DNA from 3 places in the Paenibacillus bovis genome. Region 3 is predicted to be linked to each of the others. Evidence: riboswitches for the same ligand, from Rfam matches in the RefSeq annotation. Region 3 holds a riboswitch; each other region holds the start of a gene.
What was found. A riboswitch is a leader RNA that binds a small molecule or an ion and turns the genes downstream of it on or off. The one in region 3 is predicted to bind S-adenosylmethionine.
Positions count from the first base shown of each region.

Region 1 (10,201 bases), 2.1 Mb from region 3:
GGCTGCGCTGGAAGGCTGTGGACTGGACGAAGTCTGGTTTATGCCTTCACATATTCCGCCGCATAAGCATGCGGCAGGTGTCAGCGGTGAACAGCGTCTGGAGATGGTGGAGCAGGCTATTGGCACCAATCCGGCATTCCGTACGCTGGATATCGAGCTGGTACGCGGTGGTGTATCCTATACGATTGAGACGATTCGTGCGCTGCAGGAGCGATATGATCAGCACGAATTCTACTTTATTATCGGAGCGGATATGGTCAATTCGCTGACCGAATGGCATGGGATCGAAGAACTGGCACAGCGTCTGACCTTTGTCGGTGTAGGACGTCCGGGCTCGGTTATTCATACGGAGACCATGCCTGCCTATCTGCAGCCGCGGGTCGTACTCGTCAATATGCCGCAGGTGGATATCTCTTCGACAGACATCCGTGAACGTCTTGCTGCCGGACAAACGATCCGTTATATGGTGCACGATCATGTGTATGAATATATCAAGAGGAGTGGAATCTATGAATCTGACACGCGCTGAACTCATTCAATCCGTCTCCTCTCAAATGCCGGAAAAGCGCTGGCGCCACACCGAGGGTGTCATGCAGTCTGCTGTCGTGCTCGCCCGGCGCTATGGAGCTGATCCCGACAAGGCAGATATTGCCGCCATTTTGCACGATGTCGCCAAATACTGGCCGAGCGACCGTCAGGAGCAGCTGCTCCGTGACAAGGCGCTCAATGATGAACTGCTGTTATACGACAAGCCGCTATGGCATTCGGAGATCGGCGCGTATGTCGCCGAGACCGAATATGGTATTGAGGATACGGAGATTCTCAATGCGATCCGCTATCATACATCCGGCCGCGTCGGCATGACTACTTTGGAAAAAGTGATCTGTCTCGCGGATTATATTGAACCTGGTCGTGATTTTCCGGGAGTCGACCATATCCGCCGATTGGCGGAGACCAGTCTGGAAGCCGGACTGGTAGCAGGATTTGATTCCACGATTAATCTGCTGCTCGCGCGGCGTCAGGTGATTTACCCGTTAACCGTTTTGTCCAGAAATGATCTGGTCAAACAACTTGAATTGGAGGGAGAACTTTAAATGGCATTAAATCCGGAACAATTGCTGCAAATGACAATTGACGCAGCCGAAAGTATAAAAGCTCACGACCTGGTGGCACTGGACCTGAGAGGAATCTCACTGGTAGCCGACTATTTTGTAATCTGTCATGGTAATTCCGATACCCAGGTACAATCGATTGCATCCGAAGTGCGCAAGCGCGCTCATGATGCAAATGTAGTTATCCGCGGTATGGAAGGCGTGAATGCTGCCCGCTGGGTACTGATCGATCTGGGAGATGTAGTCGTACACATTTTCCATCGCGATGAGCGTGAATATTACAATATCGAGCGTCTGTGGTCTGACGCCAAAGTGGTGGAGAAAGTATGAGCCTGGAAGCAGGAAGAATTGTTACGCTTCCCATAGGACGTGAAGTATCTCCATATGGTTTTTTCCTGCTCGATGGTGAACAGGAAGTATTGATGCACTACAGCGAGCTGATCGGCAAAGTAAAAGTAGGCGACCGGGTGGAAGTGTTTATTTTCCATGATACCGAAGATCGTCTGGCAGCTACGATGAAAAAGCCGCTGCTTACCCTGGGTGAATTGGGCAAGCTCAAAATTGCCGACCTGCACCCGCGTCTAGGCGCCTTTCTGGAAATGGGTCTGGGACGCCAGTTGCTGCTGCCAATGAGCGAGCTGCCCGAGAAGCCCGAGCTGCGTCCGCATATCGGTGATGATGTCTATGTAGTAATGCAGCATGACCGTCAAGGTCGTCTGCTGGCTCGTCTCGCCGGTGAAGAAGAGTTCAGTCCACTGGTATTCCATGCTCCATCCACCTGGATGAATGAGTGGGTGGATGCACTGGTATACAAACCGCTGCAAATGGGTACCTTTGTACTCGTGGATGGCGGTGTACTCGGATTCGGCGCACTCGGTCTGATTCATCAGAACGAGCGCAGCCGGATGCTGCGTCTCGGTGAACGGGTCAAAGTTCGTGTTACCCAGGTACGTGAAGAAGACGGACGTTTGAATCTGTCGATGATTCAGCGCAAGGAAATCGGACGTGACGAAGATTCACAGCGTCTGCTGTCCTTTATGCTGGATCGTCCGGATCATGCGATGCCGTATTCAGACCGTACCCCGCCTGATGTGATCAAGCAGCGTTTTGGAATCAGCAAAGCTGCTTTCAAGCGCGCGCTTGGCAAGCTGATGAAAGAGGGCGTAGTCGTACAGGATCAGAACTGGACACGTATGGTGGACAAAAATGCCCCTGCTGCTGAAAGTTCCCCGGAATCGCAGCAATAAAAAGAACGAATGATTTTCAATACAGACGGAAAGGTGAGGGCTGCATTATGCAGTTCGAGCCTTTCTGTTTTTGCATCAGCCCGAAATGCGGACGTGCAAAAACAGGGAAGGACGGTTAAATTAGTGCCATACCGTAAGTTTGCCTATGTATATGATGAATTGATGGAAGATATGCCTTATCCGGACTGGCTGCGTTTTGTAAGGGAAGCGTGGGAGCGGTACGGAATGCCACGTACAGTAGCCGAGCTGGGCTGTGGTACCGGCAGTATCACGATTCCGCTGGTTAATTCCGGTTTCCGGATGACCGGGATAGATTTATCCTCGGATATGCTGTCGGTGGCCCGGGACAAAATGGAATCGACACCGCAGGGACACCGGCTGTTTCAGGATGGCAGTGTGCAGTGGATTTGCCAGAATATGACCAGCTGGCAGATGCCAGAGCCGGTAGACAGTGTTATTTCTTTTTGTGACTGTCTGAATTATTTGACCGAACCGGAAGATGTGATTCGTACGTTTGAGTCGACTTATAGTGGACTCAAGCCGGGGGGGACTTTTATTTTTGATGTGCATCATCCCAATACGCTGCGCCGTTACGACGAAGAGCAGCCATTTATGCTCGATGATCGGTCGATCTCCTATCTGTGGACTTGTGAATATAATCAGCCGCGCACAGAGATTGAGCATCATTTAACTATTTTCGCGCGGGTTAGTGAAGACAGTCAGTCCCTGTACGAGCGGTTTGAAGAAGTTCATATCCAGCGCTCCTACGAACAGGAATGGTTGACTACCGAGCTATACAAAGCCGGATTCCGTGATGTCAAATGCTATGCCGATTTTGAATGGATAGAAGCAGGCGACGATGCAGCCCGTTTATTTTTTGTTGCTGTAAAGTAATAATGATATGGTAAAATAATGGAATAATATGTAGCGTAAAAGCTCCTATAGTATAGGAGCTTTTTGCTTGTTTACGCTCCGATAAATAAAATAATCAACAATTGAGAAAAATGATGATATTTGTCGAAGTATGAATTGTGTATAATAAATAAAACAGGCAAATCCATGTGACAAGCTAATAGTCAGGCGAAATTCAATGCTACGATAATGGGGACGAGAGATGCAAACGATTATTCAGACGTTGTTCAACAATCTTACCTTTTTGACCACTATTCTTTTTTTTGGCAATCTTTTTCTAAAATTTATTGATCGAAAATTACATAGGGTAAACTGGCTTATTCCTGTGCTGGCGGGTATATTCGCCGGGATGATCGGGATTTGCATGATGAGCTTTTTCTCTATTCGTTTGCATACCGGCAACAATACCGTAATGGTGGATTTCCGCCAGCTGGCTATTATGATTTCCTTTTATTATGGCGGATCATGGAGTGGCCTTATTTCGGCTATCTTGATCGGCATTTATCGTCTGTTCAGTGGAGAGCCGCTGCAATTCAGTTCATGGGTGGGCTTTGGCAATGCCATGTTCACGTATGTGGTAACTTCTCTCTGTATGCGTCGCCAGCGGGAGATATCGCTGAAAGTCTGGTTTAGAGCGATTATTGCCACGCTGCTCGTCTATATTGTCGCGGTGACGATTCTGCAGGCGATTGAGCATATTATGTTGAATCTGCTGTTTGGACTATTATATATTTGCGCAGGTTTATTTGCTTATTATATTATCCGCTATATCCAGCGGGCAGACGATACGCTGGTAATGACCAGGGAAGCAGCCAATCATGATTTTTTGACCAAATTATATAATCCACGTGCGTTTGATCGTTTGTTTCGGCAGACACTCAATGAAGCCAGGGAACATCAACAATCTTTTGCGCTGGTCGTGGTAGATATCGACTTTTTCAAAAAGATTAATGATAATTACGGACATCTGAATGGAGACACGGTGTTGATCCAGGTAGCCGAGGTGCTCGGCCGAACTATCCGCCCGGGCGATTACTGTGCACGCAAAGGTGGAGAAGAATTTGCAGTTATTCTGAATGACTGCACCGAACAGCAAGCGCTGGAGCTAGCTGAGCAGATACGGATAACGATGCAACAGCACACCTTTGTATTGGAAGAAGGGCAGAATATTTATCTGACTATTTCGCTCGGAGTCAGCTGCTATCCGTTAACCGCGCCTGCCGAGCTGTTCCGTGAGGCTGACCGTGCCTTGTATGAAGCCAAGGAAAATGGACGTAATCGGGTCGAATTGGCGAATCAATAGCCAGTAGAATAGAGAATACTCCATACTACAAAGGCTGTCTCTCCGGTGAGGAGCAGACAGCCTTTTTGGTAGTCCTATTTTCGGGTGATCTTATGTTTGAATAATCTTGTTTTTTGATGATTCTATTTTTGAATATCACCATGTATCAGTGCTAATCCATTAGATAAAGGAAATGCTTGTCCACTTAGCCAATCGATTCCAGTGTAACTGGCAGCTGCTTTTTGTGTAGATCGACTCTGCCGGAGAAGAAAGTAGCACCACCGCCCATATCGGATAGGCGATCCGGAGTCAGCGCATTAACCAGATGAGCAGGCTGATGATCCGGTGTATCGGCCCACAATCCCTGGCTGACGACGACGCCAGGCAATACAGTTTCCCCGACAGCTGCAATCAGCTCGCAGGAGCCATACTGATTGGACAATACAACCGTATCGCCATCCGCAATGCCTTCCCGCTCGGCATCGGCTGTATTTATGAACAATCGCGGCAGCTTTTCCATACCGGCATGCTTGGCATTATTGGAGAAGGTCGAATTCAGGAAATTATGCGTAGGTCCAGGTACAAAAATATAATCGTGCTGATCCTGTTCTTGCAGCGGAATATACGTAGGCAGCGGCGGAAGTCCCAATCGTGCCATCGTGGCAGAATAGAGCTCCACTTTGCCACTAGGTGTCTCCAGCCGATCGGGATAGATCTCGGGGCGATTGGCTTTGAGATAATGATGGTCCTGCAGAGCATCATAATGAATTCCCTGCAAATACGGATTGGCCGGATGATCCAGAGCCTGGCGGATCAGCTGCTCATCACTATCCTGCAAGGCAGATTCTTCAAATCCCATCGCTGCTGCCAGCAGACGGAATACTTCGGTATTGGACTTACTTTGCCCGTAATTCTCGATAATCGGCTGTCCGAGCTGCATATAATGGTGCCAGTAAGAGGTGTAGAAGTCCAGATTCTCGAATGCAGACGTGGCTGGCAGCACAATATCCGCATACGCAGCTGTCTCTGTCAAAAAAAGATCATGTACTACGGTAAACAGATCTTCCCGTTCCAGTCCCTGACGCACCTGCGCCGCACGCGGTGCCACGACAGCCGGATTGCAGCTGTACACATACAGGGAATGCACCGGTGGCTGCGTGTCTGTTAATGCCCGTCCCAATTGATTCATGTTAAAGGAGCGTGTATTCCGATTTTGCAGCAGATCCGGCCGCTGCAGGGCGGCTGCATTATGGGCCAGATAAGCAGAGTTCGACCGAATCGCTCCACCGCCGCGTACCAGCCACTGCCCGGTCAGTACAGACAGACAGGTAATAGCACGCGTATTCATGCCACCATTATCATGATGCTGCAGTCCATTGCCGATACGAATCATGGCAGGAGACGTCTCGCTGTACATTCGAGCCAGCTTGTAAATATCTTCGACAGGAACACCCGTAATGCCGGACACAGTCGCTGGATCATATGATTTTACGTGTTCACGCAGTTCTTCATGACCAACTGTATATTCACGCAGGAAATGTTCATCTACCCGATCCTCGGCGAACAATACATGCATGAGGCCAAGCGCCAGTGCTGTATCCGTTCCGGGCAGTATGGGGATAAACCAGTCTGCCATACGACCGGTCTGATTGCGGTGTACATCAATAACAACGATTTTGGCTCCCTGTTTGCGTGCCTGCTGGGCGAGGGTAATCTGGTGCATATTGGTACTGACTGCATTGATTCCCCACAGGATAAACAGCCGGGTATGCACAGTATCTTCCGGGTCGGTTCCGATACTGCCACCCATCGTATATTTGAATCCTGCACCGCCAGCTGCTGTACAGATTGTACGTTCAATCTGACTGGCACCCAGTCGGTAGAAAAACCGGCGATCCATCCCCTCGGCGTTAATATTGCCCATATTTCCGTAAAAGCTGTATGGCAGAATACTTTCCGGTCCATGCTCGTCGATCAGGCTCTGCCAGCGTGAAGTAATCGTCTCAATCGCTTCTTCCCAGGTAATCGGTTTGAACTGGCGGCTGCCTTTGGGACCTGTACGTTTGAGCGGCTGGGTAAGGCGCTGATCATCATAAATACGCTCAGCCATATGCCGAACTTTATTGCAGATATTGCCACGGGTGACTGGATGTTCGGGGTCACCGGCGATTTTGGTGATTTTTCCATTTTCTTTGTGAACAAGCAGCCCGCACTGATCCGGACAGTCCAGTGAGCAGACTGTTTTGAAGATGCCGTCCGGTTGTTGAGTATACGCAGACATGAATCACTGCCCCTTTCGAAATCTTTTATTCTTTTAAATTTTATCAAAAATAGTTATGTTTTAATGTTGACTTTGTTACTCGGTTTAATTAGAATTAAGAAAAATTATTGTCGAATCGACAAAATTAGTCAAGCTAACATTGCTACATATCATAGCGTGTTCATTATCAATGTACAACCGTATTATTGAATATACATACAAATTGATAATGAAAAAATAGCCTGATCTGCTCCTGTACAACTACATATCCATTGTATTTTCTATCCAGAGAGGTGGAGGGACTGGCCCTACGAAACCTCGGCAAAAACGTGCCAATTCCAGCAGACGATTCGTCTGGGAGATAGGAAAGAAGGATTTATCATGTGTATGACTGAGAGATACCGTTGGTTGAACAACCGTTATCCTCAGCATCATAAAACCTCTTTCCGCACCCAGGGAAAGGGGTTTTATTTATTTTCTGCCATTTGGATTCTTCTTTATTTGACAGGAACTGCTGATAGATAGCAGTGGATGATACAGAAAAGCTGAGAAGCAATCATTGCAATCGAATTTACCACATCACCCGATCACCGGCGTGACAAGATGTTTCTCTACTCTTATGCTTCTTTACAGTAAAGCTACACTACATTGTCACTTTAATGCTTTTTATTATTAAATAGATTGATTTATCCATATTCGTGCATGAAGGAGAGATTCATAATGAAAATTCTGATTACTGCACCTTATAACGAGCGAGGACGTCAGCAGCTGGCTGAACAGTTTGGAGAAGTTATTTATCGCTGCTGGAAAGAGCATGGTCAGGCTTATCAGGAGCAAGAACTGATCCAACTGCTGCAGGAGACAGAGGCAGACGGATTGATTGCCGAGCTGGATCAGGTTACGGCGCATGTGCTTAACGAAGTGCCTTCATTAAAATTTATCGGCGTATGCAGGGGAACACCGTCCAACGTAGATGTGCAGCTGGCGACTGAGCGAGGCATTCCTGTATTTTATACTCCGGCACGCAATGCCCAGGCTGTCGCAGAAATGGTGGTAGGAAGCCTGATTACGCTACTACGTAATGTTATTCCATCCAGTCAATGGCTGGAAGCGGAGCAATGGCAAAGCGGCAGTCTCACCGCTTATCTGAAGTTCAAAGGTAACGAGCTGGCCGGCAAAAAGGTCGGCATGGTCGGTTTTGGTGCGGTAGCGCAGCGGACAGCCGGTATACTGCGCAGCTTTCCTTGTGATATTCAGTATTACGATCCGTATGTGACCAGTCCCGATCCGCGTGACCGGAAGCTCACACTGGAAGCGTTATTTGCAGACAGTGATATAGTCTCGATTCACCTGCCGGTTACCAAAGAGACCAGAGGGCTGATTGGAGAAGAATTATTGTCCCGGATGCAGCCGGATTCGATTTTGGTGAATACGGCACGTTCGGTGGTAGTGAAACACAGAGATCTGGTGCATCTGCTGGAGCAGAAACGGATTCGCGGAGCCATTATTGATGTATTCGATCAGGAACCGCCGCTGCCGCAGGATTATGAATTGATTCGCTTGCCCAATGTGCTGGCGATTCCCCATCTGGCCGGGGCTACGTATGAAGTGGAAGATCATCATGTAGAGATTATGAATCAGGCGTTGCTGCAATGGTTTGTGAAAAATGACCATTCTGTACGCACACTGTACAACAAAGCCATACTGGAGGCGAATTCAAATGACACAGCAAGCATATCTCGTATTTGATATCGGCACAGGCAATGCACGGGTAGCCGTTACCGATATCCATGGACAGATTCTGGCGATTGAGCGCGCTGATATTGCCTACCAGCGTGATCCTTTATATCCCGATGCCTGCAGCTTTGTACCGGAGATACTATGGGAACAGATTATTGGCTTGACCCGGACAGTTCTGTCAGCTGTAACGGATGCAAGGATTGCCGGTATTACTTCGACCAGTCAGCGTCAGGGTATTGTACTGATCGACGGGCAGGGGCAGCCCTATCTGGGACTGCCCAATATAGATAATCGTGGCCGGGAATGGGAAGCGGCAGCAGGGGATCATCAGCGTATTTACCAACAGACAGGCAGAACGCCATCTGCACTATTTTCAGGTATGAAGCTGGTTGGACTGCGTGAACGGCGGCGTGCCCAATATGACGTTATGAGCCGATTTACCAGTATTAGCGACTGGGTGACGTATCAGTTGAGCGGCATACTGGTATATGAGCCTTCCCAGGCTTCGGAGACGCTGCTGTATGATGTGGCGCAGGCCGACTGGTCTCTGGATATGTGCAGCAACTTTGGTATTGATCTATCCACACTTCCACCGCTGGTACCATCCGGTACCGTTCTCGGTACATTGACAGAAGAGATTGCTGTTCAGCTCGGGCTGTCCAGTACGGTTCCTGTTATTGTCGGCGGAGGAGATACCCAGCTGGCTATGGCCAGTACGGGAGCCAAGCCGGGAGATATGGTTATCGTATCCGGTACGACGACTCCTATTGCCAAAGTAACCGCCGATTATATCAGCGATCCGAATAGTGTTGCCTGGATCAATGCGCATACATGGCCGGGACAATGGCTGGTAGAGACCAATCCCGGTATTACCGGGCTCAATTATCAGCGTCTCAAAAGTATATTTTATCCGAATGAAAGTTATGCAGTCATGGAACAGGAGATTGGTGAACTGGGAGACAGCGAGTGTGTATCTGCACTGGGTGCCTATCTGTCCAGTGAGAAAAATGCACGGGTACAGGGAGGATTTCTGTTTGATGCACCGATCTCCGATCAACTGAGCCGCGCTCATTTTGTACGGGCTGCACTATATGAGATTGCTTTCTCGGTCAAAGTAAACTTTGAACAGCTGATGCAAGTGACGCCGCTGGACAATCCCGTGATCCGCGCCTGCGGCGGCGGTCTGCAGAGTCGATTGCTGGCGCAGACGCTGGCTAATCTGCTGGGCCGGGAAATACGTATTGCCAAAGGCTACGAGCAGGCTTCGGTCGCTGGAGCGGTAGCACTGTGCAATACGGCACTGGGGTATACTGCCGATGCCGACGAGTATTCCTTTACTTCTTTTAGGCCTGAATACAATACTGCACTGGAGCAGGATTATCAGCAGTGGCGGCAGACCCAGCTGTTTTTTGCCAGTCAAAAACAAGCGTTGGCAGCTGAAGTATCGGCAGCAGATAGACACGGCTGATCTGCAGATCCATTTTTGTATGCAATTCATAAGGAAAGATTACCATACATGAGCTTGACCAATTGTGCAGAGGAGTGTGGATAATGAACGTACTGGACCGTATCGGGATTCCCAAAACGCTGGCCTGGGGCTATCTGGGCGTGTTGATCTTTATGATGGGAGATGGACTGGAGGCTGGCT
Region 1 covers NZ_CP013023.1:4,328,934-4,339,134, reverse strand. The annotation lists gene nadD (nicotinate-nucleotide adenylyltransferase) at 1-529, shown strand, start outside; gene yqeK (bis(5'-nucleosyl)-tetraphosphatase (symmetrical) YqeK) at 510-1,094, shown strand; gene rsfS (ribosome silencing factor) at 1,095-1,442, shown strand; gene AR543_RS18465 (CvfB family protein) at 1,439-2,359, shown strand; gene AR543_RS18460 (class I SAM-dependent DNA methyltransferase) at 2,522-3,253, shown strand; gene AR543_RS18455 (GGDEF domain-containing protein) at 3,474-4,574, shown strand; gene AR543_RS18450 (molybdopterin-dependent oxidoreductase) at 4,759-6,834, opposite strand; SAM riboswitch class I at 7,092-7,181, shown strand; gene AR543_RS18445 (2-hydroxyacid dehydrogenase) at 7,534-8,562, shown strand; gene AR543_RS18440 (FGGY-family carbohydrate kinase) at 8,534-10,021, shown strand; gene AR543_RS18435 (MFS transporter) at 10,105-10,201, shown strand, end outside.
Region 1: another riboswitch for S-adenosylmethionine. It lies ahead of AR543_RS18445 (2-hydroxyacid dehydrogenase); the one in region 3 lies ahead of metA (homoserine O-acetyltransferase MetA).

Region 2 (10,201 bases), 2.7 Mb from region 3:
AATATTATCGATAGTTCCATTATCAAACCGCTGTTGATTGATCAGGTCGGCAATCTGGCAGCGACAGCTTCACTCGGTATTCTGGGGCAGCGTGCACAGAGTATAGCGGGCATTCCGCCAATTCTGGCTATCGCCCTTAGTACTTCACTGATCCCGATTATCTCGGCAGCATATGCCCGCAAAGAACAGGAAAATCTGCAAAAACAGATGACACTCGCACTGCGTATATCGGTACTTACCGGAGTCCCGATCGTGCTGATGCTGGCGACAGCTGCTTATTGCATTAATGGATTATTGTTCAGCTCACGCGATAGCGTAGGAGCGGATGCACCAAGCATTATGGCGCTGCTGACGATCTGTACCATTTTCCAGATTACGATGATGACGAGTAACTCGATGCTGATCGGTATCAACAAAGTCAATCTCTCGATGGTCCATGTACTGGCAGGGATAGCGCTGAAGCTGGTGCTGAGTCTGGTACTGTCCCAATTCCTCGGTATCTATGGCATTATTGCTGCGACCGGATTATGCTTTGTTCTGATTACGATTCTGAATCTGCGTTCCCTGCATCAGGTCGTTAACTTCTCGGTGCTGGGCAGCCGCTGGCCGGGCTTCCTGATTACTGTTGTAGTGCTCGGACTCGTCGGTCTGGGTCTGAATCAGGCGGGAATCGGATTGACGGCCTGGATGAATGACAGGGTTGCATTTTTCCTCGGTTGTTGTATGGTAGGAATAGCAACACTCATATTGTATCCGGTAATGCTGGTTCTGCTGCGCGTGGTGCGTGCAGAGGAGTTGTCTTCGTATCCGAAGCCGCTGCGCAAGCTGCTGTCGCCGCTGATGCGCCTGCAGTCCCGCAAAGCCTGATTATTTATTATTTATCAAGGAGGATAATCCCCATGCAAATGATTAATTCAAGCGAAAGCTTTTATACAACCATTAACTCTGCCAAACTGACCGTCGCTGTCTACAAAGCAGACTGGTGTGTGGACTGTAAATTTATCGATCCATTCATGCCCGAAGTGGAAGACCAGTATGCAGATCGCCTGCAACTGGTCGAAGTGGATGTAGAGAGCGTAGGCGATGTGAGCCAGGAACAAAATATTATGGGCATCCCGAGCTTTGTAGCTTATGCCAATGGCAAAGAGCTAGTTCGTTTTGTAAATAAAGCCCGTAAATCCCGCCAGGAGATCGAACAGTTCCTGGATCGCGCTGTAGCTGTATATGAAACGCTGAATATACAGACAGCCGAGTAAGTATTAACAGGTATAGGAAGGATCATCAGTGTAATCAAGTAAGTGTGTTCTGCTGGCGATCCTGCCGTATGTAATCGTAATAGAAGCAGCCTTCTTCAATCGTAGAGCTTAACTGGTATAGGTAATAGGAATTTGCCGACATGCCGTGAGCCCATCGAATACGGAGAAGGCTGTTTTTTGATAATAAGTGAGAGAATGATCCGAACCACAGCTTAGTAGACCATCCTGCTTTGATCGAAACAAATACCGGATTAGTTCAGCAATAAAGTATACTGATCCTGATACACAAAGAACTCCTGTGCTCACGTATCAAACGTCATATCAGCATTTTCGTGGTTCTGTCATACTACAGAGATTGATCATTTTTTGTCACAAACCTGCCGCTAGGATCGGGCCAGAATTGATATAATAAGATTGACTTCAAATGAACGTCACTATCATATAAATAGCGGGTGATTCTCATCATGGCCAAAAAGCCACTAATAACAATTAAGCAACTGAAATGGCTGAGCTATATAACCTGTCTCGCCATGTTTCTCGCAACGATGGGCGGCCTGGTCGTAACCAAAACAGGTTCCGGTATGGGCTGCGGAGCACAGTGGCCGCTGTGTCACGGTAAATTTATTCCGGCTTATACGATCGCTTCATTGATTGAATATTCACACCGTGCAGTCAGCGGATTTGCCGGACTCACAGCACTGTTTTCCTTTATCGGATTTATGTTCTTTAATAGAAACAAAGAGCTGCGCGTGTATGCTTCATTCACTCTGTTCTTTGTTATTTTGCAGGCGATTATGGGCGCATTTGCAGTAGTATTCTCCCAATCGTCTCCGGTTATGGCACTGCATTTCGGTTTCTCGATGATCGCGTTTGCCAGCTCCGCGCTGCTCGCGTTCAGTACCCGCCGACTGCATCTGCGGCAGAAGATTCACGATATTGCCGATGAACCTCCGGTTAGCAAAGGGTTCCGCAATCTGACCTGGTTCGCTACGATCTTCACGTATATCGTTGTTTACACAGGAGCATTTGTCACGCATACCGATTCCCGTGGTGGCTGTTCGGGCTTCCCGCTCTGTAATGGCGCGCTCGTCCCTGAACTGTCTGGCGGCGTCGCAATAGCCTTTTTACACCGCGTCGCTGCTGTCGCACTTGTGATCGTGATCGCTATTCTCGCCCATTACGCCTATCGTCGTCATCCACATAATCCTGGTATCCGCAAAATGGGTCTGCTTGCTATCCTGCTGATCCTGCTGCAATTCGTTAGCGGAGCAATCAACATTTTCACCATGTATGTACCGGAAATCTACTTCTTTGCTACGATGTCACATACCCTGATTATTCAGTTTCTGTTCGGTGTTCTCTGCTACATGAGTCTGCGCGTATGGCAGCTCAGCCGTGGCTCCTACGGCCGCCTCGCACCCAACGCATGGGGAGAAGGTACAAGCACCGCCGATCAGAAAACAGGTACCGTACACTAATGGCGTATACATCTTTGCCGAGCCACGCATGGCATAGTAAAAGGTAAACCATCTAAACGCTGTATTATCTCAAATTCGTATATTGTTCACCATCTGGTCTATTTTCCAGATTGCGATCAAGCCGTTCCATGTATTATGTGGAGCGGCTTTTTTTATTTATATTCCTACACTGAACAGATTCCGATACCATTAAGCAGTAAGAGCAGTAAGAGCAGTAAGAGCAGTAAGAGCAGTAAGAGCAGTAAGAGCAGTAAGAGCAGTAAGAGCACCTATGCAATATTCTATTTCTTTGCTTTTTATCCAAACGAAAATCCCCACCCAACACCAGCGAAGAGAAGAGAATTCTGCCAATGACCGACATTTAAGAATGGAGATCGACCGCTGCAAGCGGTAGTTCAAGATCTCCATTCTTAACCGGAGGGAGTGGCAGAATCTCTTCTCGCAGCGTATGAAGCATACCGTTCCAAAGCCCAAACGCACAATATCCGCTGCTTAAAATAACCCTTCATGAAAACCAATTTTCTTTGCATAATCCTCATCATAATTACAATTTCAAAAAAGCTATAACATATTCCGCCCTTACAGACGAAAAAGTACTAAAGCCCAATAGCTTGCTTCCAAACTGTCCAAAAACACATCAGCAGGCAGATTTATTAGCATGCTGACCAATTTCCTTCTATAAATATGTAACTTTTTACGAATACCAAGTATTCTGATAAACTTTAATTACTTTTTGGCGAAATTTTGCCGAATTCATTAAAAATCCATATATTTCTGCTTTACAAACGATGTGATCTTCAATATACTGAGTAAAGATTTTCATTCGACGTTTTCATATTTTCTTATCGAGAGTGGTGGAGGGACTGGCCCGATGAAACCCGGCAGCCGATTTGGAAAATGACCGTTAAGGTCTTTTTTTCCAAATGACATGGTGCTAAATCCTTCAAAATGGCAGATGCATAATGTATAGCATCCTGCGATTTTGGCAGATGAGAAGGCAATATCTAGATGATAGAGAGCCCTTTTCTGCAAAGGGCTCTTTTTGTGTATAAAGCGGTCGCTTGAAGAACAAATGAAGAACATAACAGCATGAAAGCTTGAAATAGAGCAAGATGCGAGGAGGAGGACCAGCAGCTTGATTCAACTGGAGAATTTGACCAAAACCTATGGCAAAGGCAAAAATGTAACCCCTGCCTTGTCCGAGCTGAATCTCTCGATCGAACGTGGCGAGATTTTTGGCGTGATCGGCCATTCGGGTGCTGGTAAGAGTACGCTTATACGATGTATTAATTTATTGGAACGTCCGACTTCCGGACGGGTATGGATTGATGGAGTGGATCTGACCCGGCTGAGCAAGTCAGCGCTGCAAGCTCGTCGTCGCAAGATCGGTATGATCTTTCAGCACTTTAACCTGCTGTCTTCGGCTACCGTGTACGACAATATCGCATTCCCGCTGCGGCTCGTGAAGACACCGGAAAAAAATGTGCGTGCCAAAGTGGAGGAACTGCTGGCTCTGGTCGGCCTGGAAGCCCACGCAAGCAAATATCCGGCCCAGCTGTCCGGTGGACAAAAGCAGCGTGTCGGTATCGCCCGTGCGCTGGCAAGTGATCCGGATGTGCTGCTCTGCGATGAAGCGACATCTGCACTGGACCCGCAGACGACAGATTCGATTCTGAAATTGCTGCTGGATATTAACCGCCGCTTTAACCTGACGATTGTGCTGATTACGCATGAGATGCATGTGATTCAGAGTATCTGCGATCGTGTCGCTGTTATCCATCAGGGCGGTATTGTGGAAAAGGGTCCTGTCGCTGAAGTGTTCCTGAAGCCACAGCATGCGGTTACCCGCGATTTTATCAGCCGTGAATACAGCCAGGCAGAACTGCTGGATACAGCGCTTGCTGCACCACATGGTGCTTCTGCGCTGGCTGTGAAGATTTCGTTCCTCGGAGACAAAACCTACCAGTCTATTCTGTCGCAGACCGTGCGCCAGACAGGCGTAGATTTTGCTATTATCCAGGGAACGATCTCCACACTGAAAAATGTTCCTTACGGACAGCTGATTGTCCGGTTTGAGGGAGAAGAGGCGCTGATCCGCCGTACGATCGAGATATTGACCGGCGAAGGCCTGGATGTGGAGGTGATTGAGTAATGGATGTAGGTGCACTTGATTTTACGCAGGTAGACTGGACAGAGTTTGGTACAGCTACCAAGGATACACTCGCCATGCTCGGTGCTTCGGCATTGTTCACCCTGATTCTGGGACTGCCGCTGGGAATTATCCTGTTTATGTCGGCTCGCTCGACATCGCCTGTTATACGTGTCGTATACAGCGTACTGTCGGTGATTGTGAATATTCTGCGTTCGGTACCATTTATTATCCTGATCGTAGCCCTGCTGCCACTGACAGATAAGCTGGTCGGTACCACGATTGGTGTCAAAGGAACGATTCCGCCACTCGTTATCGCAGCTGCGCCGTTTTTTGCCAGACTGGTGGAGACGGCACTGCGTGAAGTGGATCGCGGCGTTATCGAAGCCGCTCATGCCATGGGGGCTTCTGTATGGCAGGTGATCACCCGGGTACTGATTCGGGAAGCGATGCCTGGTCTGATCGCCGGATTGACGGTTACTGTGGTCGCACTTGTCTCTAATACGGCGATGGCCGGTATGGTGGGCGCAGGTGGACTCGGAACGCTGGCAATCAACTATGGATATTACCGCTACGAGACAGCAGTCATGCTGGTAGCTGTCGTGCTGATGGTCATCATTGTGCAGGTACTGCAGATGATTGGCGACCGTCTGGTGATTTATTTTTCAAGAAGATAGGAACGAAGAGAGGCAGGCACTGTCTGCAAGCGTTGCTCTGAACTTCATATCTTCATCTTATACACCAAACTATCTTAAAAGGGGATAACACACGATGAAAAAATGGGCACTCGCTCTGATCAGCATCATGCTGATCGCTGTAGTCGCAGCTTGCGGCAATAAAAACACTGGAGATTCCGCATCATCCGGCGCAGCTGAAGGCAGCAAGGAAGTAACACTGCGCGTCGGCGCAACAGCTGTTCCACACGCAGAAATTCTGAACCACCTCAAGCCAATTCTGGCTAAAGAAGGCGTCAACCTGGAAGTGGTTGAATTTACGGATTACATCCAGCCAAACGTACAGCTGAATGACAGCAAGCTGGATGCGAACTATTTCCAGACCAAGCCTTACCTGGATGAGCAAAACAAATCCCGCGGCATGAACCTGGTAACGGTACAAGGCGTACACATCGAGCCATTCGGTGGATATTCCAAAAAGTACACTTCCCTGGATCAGCTTCCTGACGGCGCAACAATCGCGATCCCGAACGAAGTATCCAACGGTGCACGTGCACTGATCCTGCTGGCCAACAATGGTCTGATCGAACTGAAAGACAAAACCAATATCACTTCTGACGTAAAAGATATTACAGCTAACCCGAAAAACCTGAAATTCGTACCCATGGATGCAGCAATGCTGACTCGTCAGCTGAACCAGGTCGACATGGCGATGATCAACATGAACTATGTGCTGGAAGCCAAAATCGATCCTAAATCTGCACTGGTAGTCGAAGACAGCAGCGCGCCATACGCGAACTATCTGGTATCCCGTGAAGACAACAAAGATTCCGATGCCATCCAGAAGCTGGCAAAAGCACTGACTTCCGATGATACCAAAAAGTTCATCGAAGAGCAGTACAAAGGCGCTGTAATCCCGGCATTTGAAACTAAATAATTAATGAATCATAACAAAAATACGGTGATGCCCTTTATGCGGCTCACCGTATTTTTTTGTTTTGCGTCCGTAATGATGCAATGATCAATCTCGTTAGCTTGCTTTCTTTGCAGGATGTTTTGTATATCCAATAGAGGTTGTCTGGTATCTTGAACTCTAATCGTCTATACATAGCTCTTCAAATCGTGCCTGTACAACCTGAGCCAGTTCCTGCGGATGCAGCTCGATCTGGGTGCCGATCCTTCCTGCGCTGACGATGATTTGATCCAGCTGGATTGCGCGATGATCGATAAAGGTAGGATATAGCTTTTTCATCCCTACAGGCGAACAGCCGCCGCGGATATAACCCGTCCATTTTTGTAGTTCTTTAACCGGCAGCATTTCCAGCTTTTTCTCCCCAGCAGCGCGGGCAGCCTGTTTGAGATCCAGCTCTGCACCGACCGGAATAACAAAAATATGAAGCCCCTGCTTACCCTGGGTCACCAGTGTTTTGTGGACCATCTCGGCAGGCTTGTTGATTTTGGCGGCGACGGCATTGCCGTGAATCTGGCCGTCTTCCGGATCGTATTCGTGAATCTGGTAATGGATCTGTTCCTTATCCAGAATGCGCATAGCATTCGTTTTGTTTTTATTGGCGCTCATGGTCAGGATTCCTTTCTGCCGATATTCATACTCTGCTTCTAATCTATCCAAAATAAAGCTGGAATTCAACCCGTACCCTGTAGTGATGTGTTATCAGCAGTTACCTTTTGACATCTGCTATTACTAGTTTGTACACTATTAGTGAACTTGAATTAAGGATGAATGACCAGGGAGGCATCATATTGGAACGCAGAATCGCTCTAATAACAGGAAGCGCCAAGGGACTTGGCAAAATGACGGCGCTTACGCTGGCCGGTCAGGGCTATGATATTGCTCTAAATTATGTACGCAGTGAAGCAGAAGCACTGCAGCTGCAGCAGGAGATTCAGCAGCTGGGTGTACGCTGTATTGCTGTGCAGGCAGATGTGTCAGTAGAAAAGGAGATTGACCGGCTGGTGGACGAGGTAGAGCAGCAGCTGGGCAGTGTAGATATATTGGTGAACAATGCAGGTCCTTTTATTCGGGAACGCCGTTTGTTTATGGAATATGAACGTTCAGAGATTATGGACATGCTGCAGGGTAATCTGATCGGCGCCATGCTGCTGGATCATCGGGTACTGCCGCTGATGCGCAAGCGCAAATGGGGAAGAATTATCCATTTTGGATTTGGTCATGCCGCCGAATCCAGAGCCTGGCCGCACCGCGCCGTCTATGCTGCAGCCAAGGTAGGTCTGGTTTCTTTTACCAAGACACTGGCTGTAGAAGAAGCCGCTAACGGGATTACCGTTAATATGATTTGTCCCGGTGATATTCGCGGCGACAATAAAGAGAAGCGAATCGATGAAGTGCTGGGCATGAGTGACGGCGAGACCCCGCGCGGTCGGCCAGGCAGCGGCGAGGATATTGCCCGCGTGATCGCTTATCTGTGCGAGACGAATTCAGACTTTATTACCGGCAATATTATGGAGATTACCGGAGGACTCGACCCAATCCGGCCGTATATCAAGTAAGAACATGAACATCGAGAGACTGTAAATCAAACAGACATAAGGAAGTACCTTTATGTCTGTTTGATTTTTCGATTAGATATTATAACAAAAGTATGGATCAAGACGATTTAGGTAGCTATGAAAGTCAAAGTATATCCGTACCTATTCATTGATCTTAAAAAATTAGGAGGTAGAAGCACGTACCGAGACATCCATCGATCCAGAAGAACCATCTGAAGTAACAGCATACATATACCAGAATGGGCCAACAGCTGTTGTTTTATCAGTTTTATTCAAGCTTAGAGTATATTCCTTGGTCTGACCCGGAGACAAGTGAGCTTTTTGATAACTTGTTACACTATCCGGATAGATGATATTGATATCGATCCGCTTTTTGGATGTATTATGGACAGACATAATGACTACCTCATGCTGATGATGAGCAAAGGTAATATTGGTTTCTCCGTTCGCCAGCTTGAAATGCTGCAAAGCCAAGATCGACAGCTTATGTTCTGGACGAATCAGAGACATGTCCGTGAATTGTCCCTTTTTTTGAATATTATCAGAAGTACTTATAAGAATATTAGGATGGGAGAATAAGGCGGATAAAGGCTCTTTGCCAGCTATACTACCAGCTCCCAGAGCGACAGCTAGCAGAAAAGCAGCAGATACAGTCATTTTGATCATCGAATATGGTCTCCTTATGTATATCAATAAAAATAATAAAACATGGTATAAATCTTATAGAACCTGATAGATATAATTTATTAGAGTAGGCTACTATTAGGCAAGAGCCATAACATCTAACCATGTTAATAAAACTGATTTTTTCTATTTTACAAATACAATCTATCTATTTACAAAAAATATAAAATCATATGAAAAAGATTATACCGTATATCAAAGAGACCCTCCATCAGGAAGGTCTCTTTAAGTGGCAATTGCCTATAGATCAATGCATGAAAAGGAATGACTTAGAATACTTGCACTACCTCTTCCACACCTTCAACTTCTTCGAAAAGGGCGCGCTCAATACCGGCTTTCAGTGTGATTGTAGAACTTGGGCAGCTACCGCATGCACCCATCAGTTTCAGTTTGACGATACCGTCTTCAACATCAACCAGTTCCACGTCACCGCCATCGCGCTGCAGGAATGGACGCAATTTGTCCAGTACTTCCATTACTTCATCATACATTTCAGCTTGTACGCTTTCACTCATATTGTTCAACTCCTTTCGTAAGTATATTATAATATAAAAGTAAACCAATTTCAGCATTTGCGCCATTGATTTTTATACTCATTTCAAATTTATTTTGAAAATGAGACATGATCCCGTCACAATCTGCATTAAACATGATAAAATAGATCAGATCGGCAGGAGAAAAAACAGCTTTCATCGCTATACTGAAAGGACACAGATTGGAGCGTATCACATGAGACCGATTATTGAATTTTGCCAGAGTAATATGCATAATGGCACAGATCGCATTATGAAGGAGCTCGACAGCCATCCCGATTACGATGTAATTGAATACGGTTGTCTGGGGAACTGCGGTCAATGTTATGCCATGCCATATGCACTCGTTAACGGAGAAATTGTCGCATCGGAAGATGTAGATTCCTTATATACATTAATTATGGATAAAATTAATGAGGCGGATGCCTGGGCTGATCTCGATCTTGATTGAGATCAGCTTTTTTGTATTTACAGACATGCCGGTTACCAACAATTATTCAATATATCACCAGTCAAAGGCACGACAGTACCTGGCCTATTAACCGAAATGATGTCTGGACATCCAGAGCACGCCACTTTTCAGCAGACGTGGTACACGGCCGGTAACAGAGCTTTTGCCACCGAATCCAAATCCTGAACCAAAGCCGGCATGTTTACCGAGTGCACCAAGTGTACCTTTGAGCTTGAGTGGTTGTACTTTGGGTTGTTCACCCTTCCAGCCGGCGACGATAACATTGGCGATTTGTTCTGCCTGTGCTTCAGCAGCCTGTGCGCTGGCAGCGAATGGCAGAGATGCGCAGTCACCACATACGAAAATTTCCGGACGGCCCGGAATGCGATACAGATCATCCAAAATGACGCGGCCGGAGTTGTCCTGATTCACGTTCAGCTCATCGAC
Region 2 covers NZ_CP013023.1:4,891,478-4,901,678, reverse strand. The annotation lists gene AR543_RS20885 (putative polysaccharide biosynthesis protein) at 1-867, shown strand, start outside; gene AR543_RS20880 (thioredoxin family protein) at 900-1,256, shown strand; gene AR543_RS20875 (COX15/CtaA family protein) at 1,721-2,734, shown strand; SAM riboswitch class I at 3,574-3,730, shown strand; gene AR543_RS20870 (methionine ABC transporter ATP-binding protein) at 3,870-4,886, shown strand; gene AR543_RS20865 (methionine ABC transporter permease) at 4,886-5,560, shown strand; gene AR543_RS20860 (MetQ/NlpA family ABC transporter substrate-binding protein) at 5,655-6,494, shown strand; gene ybaK (Cys-tRNA(Pro) deacylase) at 6,651-7,136, opposite strand; gene AR543_RS20850 (SDR family oxidoreductase) at 7,295-8,086, shown strand; gene AR543_RS20845 (hypothetical protein) at 8,249-8,752, opposite strand; gene AR543_RS20840 (NifU family protein) at 9,040-9,285, opposite strand; gene AR543_RS20830 (YuzB family protein) at 9,500-9,754, shown strand; gene AR543_RS20825 (NAD(P)/FAD-dependent oxidoreductase) at 9,842-10,201, opposite strand, start outside.
Region 2: another riboswitch for S-adenosylmethionine. It lies ahead of AR543_RS20870 (methionine ABC transporter ATP-binding protein); the one in region 3 lies ahead of metA (homoserine O-acetyltransferase MetA).

Region 3 (10,201 bases):
TGAACATTTAGTGAAGGGAAAATATACAGTTAGTGAGTGTTACAAAGAGAATATGCATATTCCAACAGAGATACACGGTATTGAATAGAAATATACAGTGCTAGATAGAGGTGACAAGTATTGGTATAAAGATACAAAGCATTGATATAGAGCTACAAAACATCGATATAAAGATACAAAACATTGGTATAGAGATACAAAGTATCAGTAACACTAAAAGTACTCCTGCCTTATAGCAAGAGTACTTTTTATCCGCATGTATTCATTTTGTATTTCATCATTTATATTTGTTCACTTGCATTCATTCCGTGTTTACTCGGCGATATTCAGTATTAATCTGGCATTCACAGTATTGATCCGGAATTCAATTCGAAGCAGATTTTGAAATATACGTTCTCCTCTATTAAGTAAGTTAGGATACAGATCGTATCAGCAGATGACTAAATAGTATATCCCTGAGCCTCTGTCTGCTTTATATCCAATCAGTCGATCCAGCGCTACCTTTTCTAACTGTCCAGCGCCTGCTCCAGATCGGCGATCAGATCTTCCACGTCTTCCAGGCCAACCGACAGACGCAGCAGTCCATCGGTAATTCCCCGCTCTGCCCGGACACCGGCACCCATCGCTGCATGGGACATGGTTGGCGGATAGGAAAGGATACTTTCTACTGCTCCCAGGCTTACGGCTACCAGTGGCAGCTGAACACGATCCAGTACCTGCTTGGCACGTTCACCGGAACCCACATCAAAAGAAATAACCGAGCCAAAGCCTGTCGACTGGTTGACATGAACTTCATGTCCGGGATGCTCCGGCAGACCCGGGTAATAGATGCGCTCGATATCACTGCGTCCGCGCAGCCATTCTGCCAATTTGGCTGTACTCTTTTCCGAATGGGTCATTCTCGCACCCAGTGTCTTCATCCCGCGCATGAGCAACCAGCAATCCTGCGGACCCAGCACGCTGCCAAAGCTATTTTGCAGCTGCTTGAGCTGCTTGCCCAGCTGTTCGGTACGCGTTACTGCCAGACCGGCGAGCACATCACTATGACCGCCGAGGAACTTGGTCGCACTGTGCAGTACTATATCTACGCCCAGCTCAATCGGCCGCTGATAATAAGGAGTCATAAATGTATTATCCAGCAGGGTCAGCAGATGATGCTCTCTCGCCCATTCGGTCACTGCATGAATATCGGTAATTTTCAGTGTCGGGTTGGAAGGCGTCTCCATATACACAGCACGCGTATTGGGACGAAGTGCTCCTTTGACCTGTTCCAGATTGGTCATATCGACAAAGGAAATCTCGATATTCATCCGGTTCAGAATCGTTGTCAGCAGACGATACGTACCGCCATATACATCTTCGGTGACAATGACATGCTCACCCGCCGATAACAGGAAAAAGGCTGTCGAGATCGCTGCCATCCCCGAAGCAAAAGCAAATCCATTCGTTCCACCTTCCAGCAGGGCAATATAATCTTCCAGCGCCTGACGCGTCGGATTGCCGGAGCGGCTGTAATCATGCAGCGGCGGATTCAATATATCTTCCTGATGAAAAGTCGATGCCTGGTAAATCGGCACACTGGAAGCTCCGGTCGCCCGGTCAATCTCGCCGCCAAAATGGATCAATTTGGTATCGAATCCACGAGTCTGCTGGGATACCGGAACAGCCGTCTGTCGGCCAGAAGAGTGGTAGCGATTATCGTTATGCTCCTGATTCCCGCTCATCTGCTCACGCCCCTTCCACTTCGAGACGTGCAGCTTCCAGCGCTTGATCCAGATCGGCGATCAGATCATCCACATGCTCAATCCCCACCGAGAAACGCAGCAGACGATCATCTACACCAATCGCATCACGAATTTCCAGTGGAATATCAGCATGTGTCTGAATCGCCGGATACGTCATTAGCGACTCCACCCCACCCAGACTCTCGGCAAACGCGATCAGCTTGATATGACGCAGCAGCGGCTCTACATAACGTGCATCGGTGACTTTAAAAGAGAAAATGCCGGTATTACCGCTTGATTGACGATTCTGCACTTCATGACCCGGATGATCCGGCAGTGCAGGGTAATAAACCTGGGCGATCTGCGGATGCTGCTGCAGATGAGTCGCTATCGCTGTCGCATTATACTCATGACGCTCCATACGCAGAGCCAGTGTCTTCATGCCGCGCATCAGCTGGTAGGAATCGGTTGGTGACAGCACGGCACCGATTGAGTTATGCAGAAAAGCCATTTCTTCGGATAATTCCTTGCCTTTGGTAATAATCAGGCCTGCCAGCACATCATTGTGTCCGCCGAGATATTTGGTCGCACTATGAATGACGATATCTGCTCCCAGCTCGATCGGACGCTGGAAAAATGGGGACAGCAGCGTATTATCCACTACGGTCAGCAGATTGTGTTGCTTGGCCCAGCCTGTTACTGCCGCTATATCGGTAATCATCATGAGCGGATTGGTCGGTGTCTCGATAAATACCGCACGGGTATTGTCCTGGCGAATCTGCTCCATCGCTTCCAGATCATTCGTATCGATGTATGAAGCGGTAATGCCAAACTTGGACAAAATCCGCTCCAACAGACGGTACGTTCCTCCATACAAATCCAGGGACACGATCAGATGATCGCCCTGTCCAAACAGAGAGAAAATAGTCTGCAGCGCAGCCATACCGGAGCTACAGGCAAATCCGGCATCACCGGATTCCAGCTCGGCGGCTGCCTGCTCCAGCACGGCTCTTGTCGGATTGGTCGTACGGATATAGTCAAAGCCTGTGCTCTTGCCCAGTGCCGGATGACGGAAAGCGGTAGATTGATAGATCGGAAAGTTAATCGCTCCGGTTACCGGTTCCTGCACAGAGCCGATCTGTGCCAGCCGGCTTTCAATATTAAGGGATTCGTTTTTTGCGTTGTGTTCCGTCATTCGTAATTTCCTCCTCTAGGATCTATGAGCTGTAGGTTGATGATCTGGATGATCAATGTTGCGCCAGATACAGTACTATACTGCTGGGCACAGTGTTATGATAATTTGCCAGTTTGGTGGTACCTATCGTACGTTTTTCATTTCCAATCTGGTAAAAGCTCGCATCTAAATGGAATACTGCCCCACTTCGGATTTCTCATTGCCCAAATCGTATGGCGTCTCCTGATACACATAATAATTGAGCCAATTGGCAAACAGCAGGTTTGCATGGGCGCGCCATGTAGATGGCGGGGTACGGGTCGGGTCGTCATTGGGATAATAATTTTTGGGAACAGCAATATCCATGCCCCGGGCAATATCGCGGTCATATTCCCATTTCAGGGATAGCGGGTCATATTCGGAATGACCGGTGACGAAGATCTGCTTACCATCCCGGGTCGCTACGATGTATACACCAGCTTCTTCGGATTCAGACAGAATCTCCAGTTCTTCCACTTTGGCGATATCTTCGTGCCGGACTTCGGTATGGCGCGAATGCGGTGCATAATACAATTCGTCGAAGCCGCGCAGCAGTTTGACATTGGTTTTGTTGAGCGTATGCGGGAAAACACCAAAACATTTCTCCGGCAGATCGACTTTGGGAATGCCGAAATGATGGTACAGACCTGCCTGCGAGGCCCAACAAATATGCATGGTCGACGTAACATTTGTTTTGCTCCAGTTAAAAATCTCCTGGATCTCTTCCCAGTAGTTCACATCTTCAAAGTCCAATGTCTCTACCGGTGCACCGGTTACGATCAGACCGTCAAAGCGCAGATGACGCACTTCCTGGAACGTTTTGTAAAAGGTGTTCAGGTACTCGGCAGAAGTATTTTTGGAAGTATGCGATTCGGTATGCAGCAGATAAATGTCTACCTGCAGCGGACTGTTCCCGAGCAGACGCAGTAGCTGGGTCTCGGTTGTTTCTTTGGTAGGCATCAGATTAAGTAGTGCTATTTTGAGAGGACGAATGTCCTGATGATACGCATGGGATTCGTCCATAACGAAAATGTTTTCTCCGGCCAGTACTTCTTTGGCAGGCAGGCTATCCGGGATTTTGATCGGCATGTGAATTCACTCCTTGGGGTATATGAAAGTTATGTGGATATGGATGTGCATGCAGGATGGAGAAAACAGCGCTATATATACAAAAAAGACCTTTCTCTGTTTTGCACACTGAGAAAGGTCATATCCGCGGAGTCCACGTCTATAAGCGCCTCTCTCATCTGTCAGCAGATACCAGATACTTCATCGTAGGATGTACCTGTATCTCTGCTAGAATTAGCACCGTACGGTATATGACCGCCGGTTGCCGGGCTTCATAGGGCTAGTCCCTCCACCTGCTCTTGATAAGATTCGCTTTATTCAATTATTGGTATAAGTATAAGATGGTTGCTGCATATAAACTGCTTTTTATGAAAAGCCAGCTGCGCTTAGTATGACAAGCGCTGAATTACTTATATCATAATTTATACTAATTCTGTATCTATCGTCAAGGGTAAGTTGGGCCGATAAATAAGTTATCAGGCACGATTGTTTTTAAAGCTTGAAAGCCTGCTGTCCCCACGGTATACTTAACAAGTATTTGACGTATTTTCATGTTTTTCATAAAAGTAATTGAATCCAAAGAGGTGAATTTCAAGATGGAAGGCGACCCGAGGCCCAGCTGGCAGTACAGGAAGTCACAACTGCAGGAAATGAACGACAATACGATACCAGAGGAGCGCGCCATGTTTGAAAAGGTACTTTTTTCATATAAAGCGAAGCTTTAAATAAGTATGTATGATTGCCGTGTATTTTCCTGCTCACTTTAACCAAAAAAGGAGTAGAGGAATATGAAAATTCGGCACGTGAATGCTGGTAACTTTACACTCATTGAAGATATTAATGAAGCGCTGGTGGCTCCTGAAGAGGGATTTTACTGGATTGACGCTGGTCTTGATGACCTGATCCTGCTTCAACCGCTGTTTATGCTGCATGATCTGGCAGTTGAGGATATGATGGGCGATGAAGAGCAGCGTCCAAAAATTGAAATCTACGAGAGCCATTACTTTATCGTGGTTAACAGTATTCGTTTTGACGATGAAGAAATTTTCCTGCGCGCACTGAATATTTTCCTGGGACGTCATTTTATCATCACAGTGACCCGTCAGAAAATCAGTGAACTACGGACGCTCAAGCCGATTCTGTGGGAAGAGGAAGTGAGCCGTCCCGACAAATTCATGTACCTGCTCGTCGATCTGGTAGTGGATAACTACTTTACAGTTGGTGACCGGATCGAAGACCAGATTGAACGTCTGGAAGAAAATATCCTGATGAATACCAAAAAGTCGCATCTGAACGAGATTATCGGTCTGCGCGGCGAGATTCTATGGCTCAAGCGTGTACTCGGTCCACAGCGTGAAGTCATCAATACACTGAACAAAAAAGATCTGCGTCTGATCGATGACCAGCTCCAAAAATACTTCAGTGACGTGTACGAGAATGCGGTCAAAGTCTCCGAGATGTTTGATACGTTCCGCGATCTGATGGGTAACTTACGTGAAGCCTACCAGTCCAGTATCGCTAATCGTGCGAATGAAATTATGCGTGTATTTACAGCGATTACGACCATATTCATGCCGCTGACCGTTATTACCGGTATCTACGGAATGAACTTTGAATACATGCCGGAACTCAAATGGCATTTCGGTTATCCAATGGTGATCGGCATTATGATTATTCTCGGTCTGACGATGTTCTTCACTTTCCGCAAAAAAGACTGGATCTGAAATGAATAAAGCTGTCCTGCCCTGCTTGTTAACAGGGAAAGGACAGCTTTTTTTGTGTCTTGCGATATTTTGCATTTCACAGTTGATCAGATCCAGCTAGATCATCTGTTCAATACATTTTCATAGTTATTCAGATTGAACGGTATATCCTGAATTCGATCAGTGTGTAGTCGTTCTGCCGTTAATTTGGTCAGACACCGTTGATCAAGGAATTTCCATCCATCTTTTCATGGTCTCTGCGTTCAGGTGAGTCAGGCTGGCAACGGTAAAGTGCGCATGATCGACAACGTGCTGGATATTGACACCAATTGTCTTCATACCGACTTCACGCACAGAACGCAGGCAATCTGCCGAATCCTCGATTACCATACAGTGATACGGATGTACATTCACGGATTCTGCCGCAAGGACGAACACTTCTGGATCGGGCTTTGGATGTTCGATATCCTGCGCCTGAATAATTGATGCAAAATAGTCAATAATGCCGAGACGTTCCATGATCTCTTTGGCATCCGGACGGTCTGTCGCGAGCAGTACCGTTACATCCTGCTCTTTGAGCTGCTGCAGCAGTTCGATAGAACCCGGCATCAGATATTCACGATATATATATTCGTGAGACAATGGGTTACTGAGTATCGTAGGGTCCCATTCCGCTGATGGCTGAGTATCCATTACCGTGTCTTCTCCATCATTGCCCTGAGCGGCTGAAGATTCCTGAGCAGGCTCTGACTGGGCAGGAGATGTGTTGTCCTTGGATGTATTCTTTTGTGCATCCGACGATACTTTTTCATCGCCTGCCGAAGTACCTGCGGCTTCGGTACCTGTACTGCTGTCCGCTTCACCATCTACAACAGAAGAAGCTGGCGGTTCTGTTACGGAATGATCGGGCTTGCCGTTTCCTTCGGACGAAGGACTTCCCGCGCTGCCCAGCACTCCATTTTCATCCATTTCTACGGTAGGCGGCTCTTCAGGCACATAGTTGAGCGGCAGTTGTGCAGGTGTACCACCAAAGTAAATATCCTGCTTCTCCGGTAGCGGCATCAATACACCTTCCAGACCGAAAATTACAGCCTGCAATGCACGATTTTTCATAATCAATGGCTGGGTCAGAGCCACGAGCCGTTCATGTCCGTAATGTGCTACGATCAATGGTTCACCGCGTACCAGTCGATACGTAGTCAGATTGTCCTCAATTGTAATCTCCAGCAGACGCTTCTGGAATTGTACGCGGAAACTGTAACGTGTCCAGCCTGGCGGCAGCTTCGGTTCGAAATGAAGCTTGCCTGCATTTTGACGCATCCCGGCAAATCCGCCCACGATCGTCAGCCAGCTGCCTGCCATGGAAGCGGCATGAATACCGTCTTTGACATTGTTATGGAAATCATCCAGATCCATCCGTGCCGATTGAATAAAGAAATCATATGCCGGGTCCATTGTTCCCAGCTCTGCAGCAATAATCGCATGAATCGCAGCAGACAAGGAAGAGTCATGCGTCGTCAGTGGCTCGTAATACGCATAGTTCCGCACCTTTTCCATTTTGGTAAATCGGTGTCCGAGCAGATACATGGCCAGGATCAGGTCAGCCTGCTTGAGCACCTGATGACGGTAAATAACGAGCGGATGAAAATGCAGCAGCAAAGGATATTTCTCTGCCGGGGTATTTTCGAAATCCCAGATCCCTTTATCAAGGAAGGAATCATCCTGTCCGATCAGACCGCTCTGACGGTGAATGTACATGGCTTCTGCCGCACGTTCCCATACATCAATCTCTTCATTGGTCAGTCCCATTGGACTGCAGATCATTGCTTCATAAGAATCCGGATCGGTATCACACCATTTTTTGAGTTCACGGGCGGTAAATTCCAGCTGATCCTTGACCATTATATTTGTATAAGTGTTATTGTTGACCATCGCAGTATACTCATCAGGGCCGGTTACTCCATTAATACAAAAGCCTTTGCCCGGAATCCAGTCGCCCGCAGACATAAAGAATCGGCAGGTCTCCACCAGCATCTCCAGCCCTTTGGTACGCAGGAATTCCTGATCATCCAGCGCTTCCGTATACTGAATAACAGCATGGGCTACATCGGCATTAATATGATACTGCGCGGTTCCGCCCGGGTAATAGGCAGACACTTCTTCCCCACCGATTGTACGCCATGGATAAAGAGCGCCAGATCCGGCCATCTCGACCGCACGTTCTCTTGCCTTGGGCAGGGTATGATAACGGAATTCCAGCAGCTGGTGCGCCAGATCCGGCTGGGTATACAGGAAGAACGGCATGATATACGTCTCGGTATCCCAGAAGTAGTGACCTTCATAGCCTTCCCCGGTAATCCCTTTGGCACCGATATTCGTACGTCCATCGCGACCGACAGACTGGAACAGATGGAAAGCATTGAACCGCAGTCCCTGCTGCAGCTTCTCGTCTCCTTCCACCTGAATATCCGCAGTCTCCCAGAATTCATCCAGACGCTGCTTTTGCAGATCAGCCAGCGCTTTGAACCCGTCTTTCATTACGTCTTTCAGCGTGGATTCTGCCAGAATAGGCAGGTGCTCAATCTCGTAGTCTTTGGACGTGTAATAAACGATTCCTTTTTCCAGTACAGCCTCGGTATCCTGCTTGAGGGTGAAGGTAAAATGTTTCTCCAGACGCTGTTCCTGCTGCTCGCTTTTGAGCTTGTATTTACGATTGGCCCGATGATCGGCAGCACACCAGAGGTGGAATTCCGTCTCCGATGTTTGCTGCTCCAGTGCCATATGGGTACCGGTCTCGTGCTTGCCAATCGTATGCAGCACCTGTCCTTTAAAAGCTGCTCCGGCGCGCGGATCGCCTTCGGAGATTTCATTATGCACCTCGCCATTCAGTGCGGACACCAGTGTAATTTCTCCCGAAAAATTGAGCGGTTTGACAGTATAACGAATCATCGCTACGTGCTTGTTGGCAAAAGAAACCAGACGCTCGATCCGGATCGAAATACATTTACCCGTACCACTTTCCCATGTGATCTGACGGGTAAGTATACCGGTCTGCATATCCAGTGTACGCTCATAGTCGATCAACCGTCCGGCAAGCAGATTGAAGCGTTCTCCTTCAATCCACAGCTCAATAATTTTGCTGTCGGTTACATTCAGCATCGTCTGCCGTTTGCGCGCATAACCATAGGCTTCCTCACCATACGTGATATCTGCCGAATCATAAAATCCATTCAGATATGTACCATTCAGTGCATCCACTTCCGGTACATCCATACCTTCCTCAAAGTGGCCTCTCATCCCGATATAGCCATTGGCTACGGTAAAGACCGTCTCGCTGCGGCGGTTATACTGCGGATTATATAAAGTCTCTCGAATCGTCCATGGTTCTATTTCATAGATCGTTGTTCCTTCTCTCATTCCGCTGGCTCCTTTCTGATTTGAACTGCTGCTTCAGATGATGCTGCTTTGTAGTAGTGATGTCATAACTGCCATTGCTGTCTACAGACTGGTGAACCTTTTAGTGCATAAACATACCTTTAAAATAATTAACCATATTTCAACCTTGAAAGCTCTTACAAAAAATTTAAAGCAAAATAAATTTGGATAACCCCGAAGGAAGAGTTGACCGGAACTGCACTACAACAGCTTTTCAAATATAAAAAAGATCCCTTTCTACCTAAGATTATAGAAAGGGATCTTGCTGTTTACAAGCGGCAGAACCAGATCATCTTCATGATCTATTGCATCTATCATGGAGTGACAGGGTTCTATGGTTATTCTTCGTCATAAGCCAATTCCGCCTCGGCTACTTCATCATAGGCACGGCCTCCACGCCACAGCAGCAGGGCGATCAGGGCAAAAGCGACCAATGCCATAAATGGGATCGTGATAAATCCCAGCAGTTCAAAGTAGTCCTGGTTGCAAGGGACGCCGGTGGTACATGGCGTTACACGTGCCAGTGCCGGAATATGCTGCTCTGCATAATGATACAGGGCAATGAGTCCGCCTACGATACTGAGCGGTAGCACATAGCCTACTATACGGCGGTCACTCCGATAAGCAGCAATACCGAGCAGGATGACCTGCGGATACATAAAAATCCGCTGGAACCAGCATAGTTTACACGGTTCAAATTTCAGTACATCGCTCAGGTAAAGACTTCCTCCTGTCGCGACAATTGCTACAATCCAGGCCAGAAAGAGATAATACTTTGCCAGAAAGGACTTGAAGCCACTTGTCTGCATCCGGATTAGCCCTCCGATCCCGCAGCGGTCTTCGCCTGCTCAATCGCCTTTTTGAGTGCATTGTAGTCGCCGAGATCGCCGGTATACTGTACACCGTTGATAAAGATTGATGGAGTACCCGGGATCTGCAGGGCTTCGCCTTTGTCATACTGGGCTTCTACCTGCTTGGCATAGGTTTTGTTCTCGATATCCTGACGAAGCTTGGCACTATCTATACCGAGATTGGTTTTTTCCGCCAGTTGAACCAGA
Region 3 covers NZ_CP013023.1:2,197,077-2,207,277, reverse strand. The annotation lists gene AR543_RS09430 (aminotransferase class I/II-fold pyridoxal phosphate-dependent enzyme) at 507-1,724, opposite strand; gene AR543_RS09425 (PLP-dependent transferase) at 1,729-2,919, opposite strand; gene metA (homoserine O-acetyltransferase MetA) at 3,085-4,026, opposite strand; SAM riboswitch class I at 4,178-4,314, opposite strand; gene corA (magnesium/cobalt transporter CorA) at 4,794-5,729, shown strand; gene AR543_RS09410 (HAD-IA family hydrolase) at 5,934-9,125, opposite strand; gene AR543_RS09405 (disulfide oxidoreductase) at 9,482-9,952, opposite strand; gene AR543_RS09400 (DsbA family protein) at 9,958-10,201, opposite strand, start outside.